DNA from 2 places in the Streptomyces sp. NPDC090798 genome. Region 1 is predicted to be linked to the other one. Evidence: riboswitches for the same ligand, from Rfam matches in the RefSeq annotation. Region 1 holds a riboswitch; the other holds the start of a gene.
The links. Region 1 has a riboswitch for glycine ahead of gcvP (aminomethyl-transferring glycine dehydrogenase). Riboswitches for the same ligand answer to the same signal wherever they lie in the genome.
Positions count from the first base shown of each region.

Region 1 (2,196 bases):
GGCGGATGTGCTGCTCCCGCGTCTGCAGGGCGAGCCGGTACGCCTTGTGTCCGTCGGCGTCCACGGAGACACCCACCAGCCGGCCGGGGAGGCTGCGCGCGAACTTCTCGCGCACCGCCATGTATCCGGCGTGCGGACCGCCGAAGCCCATCGGCACACCGAAGCGCTGGGTCGTACCGATCGCGATGTCGGCGCCGAGCTCACCGGGCGAGGTGAGCAGCGTGAGGGCGAGCAGGTCGGCGGCGACCGTGACGACCGCGCCGAGCTCGTGCGCCTGCTCGATGACGGGCTTCAGGTCGCGTACGGCACCGGAGGCACCCGGGTACTGGATCAGCACGCCGTTGATCTCACGCCCGGCGATCTCGGCCGGGATGCCCTCGCCCAGGTCGGCGACGACGACCTCGACGCCGGTCGGCTCCGCGCGGGTCTCGATGACGGCGACGGTCTGCGGCAGGGTGTCCGCGTCGACCAGGAAGAGGCCCTTCTTGTTCTTGCCCATGCGCCGGGACAGCGACATCGCCTCGGCGGCGGCGGTGCCCTCGTCGAGCAGCGAGGCGCCGGAGGTGGGCAGCCCGGTCAGCTCGGCGACGACCGTCTGGAAGTTCAGCAGCGCTTCGAGCCGCCCCTGGGAGATCTCCGGCTGGTACGGCGTGTACGCGGTGTACCAGGCCGGGTTCTCCATGACGTTGCGCAGGATCACCGGCGGCGTGAACGTGCCGTAGTAGCCGAGGCCGATCATCGAGTCGAGCACCTGGTTGCGGTCCGCGAGGGAGCGCAGCTCGGCCAGTACCTCGGCCTCGGTGCGCGCGCCCGGCAGCTCCAGCGCCTCGGCGTTCTTGATGACGTCCGGCACCGCGGCGGCCGTCAGCTCGTCGAGCGAGCCGTACCCGACCTGCGCGAGCATCTTGGCCCGTGCCTCGGGGTCGGGCCCGATGTGGCGCTGCTCGAAGGGGATTCCCTGTTCGAGCTCGGAGAGCGGAATGCGATGGGCGGTCATTGCGGAGGCCTCCTGGTCTGACACGACCTTCGAGGGGCACCACGGCGTGGGTACCCCGACGGCCTCCCCCTCTGTCATCTCAACCTGAGAGCTTCACCGGCTCGCCCGCTCACTGCGACCCGGCTTTCACCGTCGGTGAGAGCGGAGGCCTTCGACACCCGCTCTGCTTTCCAGAGTGACCTCGTCCGTGCGGTACGTGTGCCTGAGAGATTCCGGGGAGGATTTGCTCCTTCGGCGCCTCCGATGATGTCTGGAGGACTCTCCCGCACGGGGTCAGCAGCCGCTTGCCAGCCTACCAGCGAGGACAACGCACGAGCTTTCGAGTGGCCACCTTCCCGAATGTGCTCTTTTGTAGTGCTTACGGATGAGCTGCTAGCGAGTGGAGGGACCGTGCAGACCGACATCGATCCGCGCAACCTGATCGGCCGCAAGGCGCTCGACCGCAACGGCGCCAAGATCGGCACGGTCGACGAGGTCTATCTCGACGACGCGACCGGCGTCCCGGAGTGGGCCGCCATACGGACGGGCCTGTTCAGCAGGGACGCCTTCGTCCCCCTGGAGCCCAGCGAAGTCGTCGAGGGCACGCTGCGTGTCCCCTTCGACCGCGCCCTGATCAAGGACGCCCCCGACTTCGGCGTGGGCCGCCACCTCTCCCCCGAACAGGAACTCCAGCTCTACCACCACTACGGCCTGGACGTGACGCCCCCACCCCCACCCCCGGACCGCGACTTCGGCCGCCTGGCAGGCACGGACGAGGGGTAACTTCTCGGATCGGGCCCCGCCGGCGCGCCCCGAAAGGGGCGCGGGGAACTGCGCGACCAGCCACGAACAACCCCCGACCGCCGAACCGACCTCACCCCCCACGGCGATCGCACACGGCCCCCCTCACCAACGGCAGCGGATCAGCCAACTCCAACGCAACGTCATCCGTACGAAACGTCCGCACACGCCCCGGCTCGGAGTAAGGCGTCTCGAACCGCACGGTCACCCTCCCGAGCCCACTCCCCTGCACCCACCCGTGCCCGTACTCCGCATGCCGCACGTCATGCCCCGCAGGCCACCGCCGCTCAGCAGGCGGCGCCTGCTCGGCAGGCACTTCCCCCGCCCCCTCCTCGTCCGGATGCTCCAGCGCCGCCGCCTCCCCCGCGGCGGCCTCCGCCTCCGCTTGCGCCTGAGCCTGGGCCTGGGCGAACAGGTCC
Region 1 covers NZ_JBIVXA010000014.1:230,396-232,591, forward strand. Annotated here, with positions in the region: gene gcvP (aminomethyl-transferring glycine dehydrogenase) at 1-997, opposite strand, end outside; glycine riboswitch at 1,178-1,273, opposite strand; gene ACIQTP_RS29230 (PRC-barrel domain-containing protein) at 1,388-1,759, shown strand; gene ACIQTP_RS29235 (DNA polymerase IV) at 1,851-2,196, opposite strand, start outside.

Region 2 (2,196 bases), on a different contig from region 1:
AAGCTACTTCTGGCGCTTGTAGAACGGCAGCGCCACGACCTCGTACGGCTCATGGCTGCCCCGGATGTCCACGCCGACCCCGGCCGTGCCCGGCGCGGCGTGCGCGGCGTCGACGTACGCCATCGCGATCGGCTTGCCCAGCGTGGGGGAGGGCGCGCCGGAGGTGACCTCGCCGATCACCTTGCCGTCGGCGACGACCGAGAAACCGGCGCGCGGCACGCGACGGCCCTCGGCGACGAGCCCGACGAGCACCCGCGGGGGGTTCTCCTCGGCGCGGGAGGCGGCCTCCTGGAGCGCGGCACGCCCCACGAAGTCCCCCTCCTTCTCGAACTTCACGACCCGCCCGAGCCCCGCGTCGAAGGGGGTGAGCGAGGTCGTCAGCTCATGCCCGTACAGCGGCATGCCCGCCTCCAGGCGCAGCGTGTCACGGCAGGAGAGGCCGCAGGGGACGAGCCCGACGGGCGCGCCCGCCTCCGTCAGCGCCTGCCACAGCTTCTCGGCGTCGGACGGGGCCACGAACAGCTCGAAGCCGTCCTCGCCCGTGTAGCCCGTGCGGGCGATCAGCGCCGGGACCCCCGCGACGGTGCCCGGCAGACCCGCGTAGTACTTCAGCCCGTCCAGGTCGGCGTCGGTCAGCGACTTGAGGATGCCGGGGGACTCGGGGCCCTGCACGGCGATCAGCGCGTACGCGTCCCGGTCGTCGCGCACGAGGGCGTCGAAGCCGGCGGCACGCTCGGTCAGCGCGTCCAGCACCACCTGGGCGTTGGAGGCGTTCGCGACGACCATGTACTCGGTTTCGGCCAGCCGGTAGACGATCAGGTCGTCCAGGATGCCGCCGTCCTCCCGGCAGATCATCGTGTAGCGGGCGCGGCCGACGCCGACGGAGGCGATGTTGCCGACCAGCGCGTGGTTGAGCAGGGCGGCGGCCCCCGGCCCGGTGACCGTGATCTCGCCCATGTGCGAGAGGTCGAAGAGACCGGCCCGGGTGCGCACGGCGAGGTGCTCGTCGCGCTCGGAGCCGTAGCGCAGGGGCATGTCCCAGCCCGCGAAGTCGGTCATCGTCGCGCCGAGCGAGCGATGCAGGGCATCGAGCGCGGTGAGACGGGGTGCGTTACTGCTCATCGGTGGGGCTCCCAAGGCATGACGGCGAGGTCGTTCCTCCCCATCTGTCATCGGAACCTGAGAGGTTCATCACGACCCCGCGAACGGAGGTCCTGACTTGCACCTTGGGTGGAGCCACTGGACAGCGGCCCGCTTTTCAGATGTGCCTCGCCCGCGCGGTAACGGGGCCTGAGAGATTCAAGGGAGGGACTTGCTCCTTCGGCGCCCGGGTACCCGAAGGTTCCCGGAACTCTCCCGCGCGGATTCAAGCGGCCGGTATGCAGTTGGCGGGCACATCATCGCACGCGCCGTCCGATCACGGCAGACCGGCATCTGTAACCGGCCTGTGGCAGTCCGCGTACGGAAACGAGAGACACCGCGCATTACCTTCTCTTTACACTCGACGGGGATGGGACTCCACACCCAAGGGGAGGACGATCACGGTGCACAGGACCACGGCGTACGCCACGACCTCGGGCCTCGCGCTGCCCGAGCAGCCCGGCGCCCCGGCCAGGACCCGGGAGACGTGCGGAGCGCTGCCGACGGCCGTCGTCCGCGACCTCAGAGAGCGCGCGGGACACTCTCCGCACGGTCTGTACTTCGCGGCGGCCGACGTCGTGGTGGTCACCGGTTTGCCGGGCAGCGGCAAGTCGACCCTGATGCGCCGCGCCGTCGAGGGCCCGCGCATCGACTCCCAGGACACCAGGGACCGCTGGGACGAGCGGGCGGCCGGCCGGCTGCCGTACGCCGTCTACCGGCCCCTCGTCCGCCTCGCGCACTACACGGGCCTGCGCGGCGCCCTGCGCTCCGGTGCCGGGGTCGTCGTGCACGACTGCGGTACGCAGGCCTGGGTGCGCCGCTGGCTCGCCCGCGAGGCCCGGCGCCGCGGCGGCACCCTCCATCTGCTGCTGCTCGACGTCACGCCGGGCACGGCACTGGAGGGCCAGCGCGAGCGCGGCCGGGGCGTGTCGCGGTACGCGTTCGCCCGTCACCGGGGCGCGGTCGCCCGGCTGCTGCGCTCCGTCGAGCGGGGCGACCTGCCGGAGGGCTGCGGCTCGGCGGTGCTCCTCGACCGGGACGCGGCGGACGTACTGC
Region 2 covers NZ_JBIVXA010000009.1:49,528-51,723, forward strand. Annotated here, with positions in the region: gene gcvT (glycine cleavage system aminomethyltransferase GcvT) at 4-1,122, opposite strand; glycine riboswitch at 1,269-1,369, opposite strand; gene ACIQTP_RS20710 (AAA family ATPase) at 1,539-2,196, shown strand, end outside.
Region 2: another riboswitch for glycine. It lies ahead of gcvT (glycine cleavage system aminomethyltransferase GcvT); the one in region 1 lies ahead of gcvP (aminomethyl-transferring glycine dehydrogenase).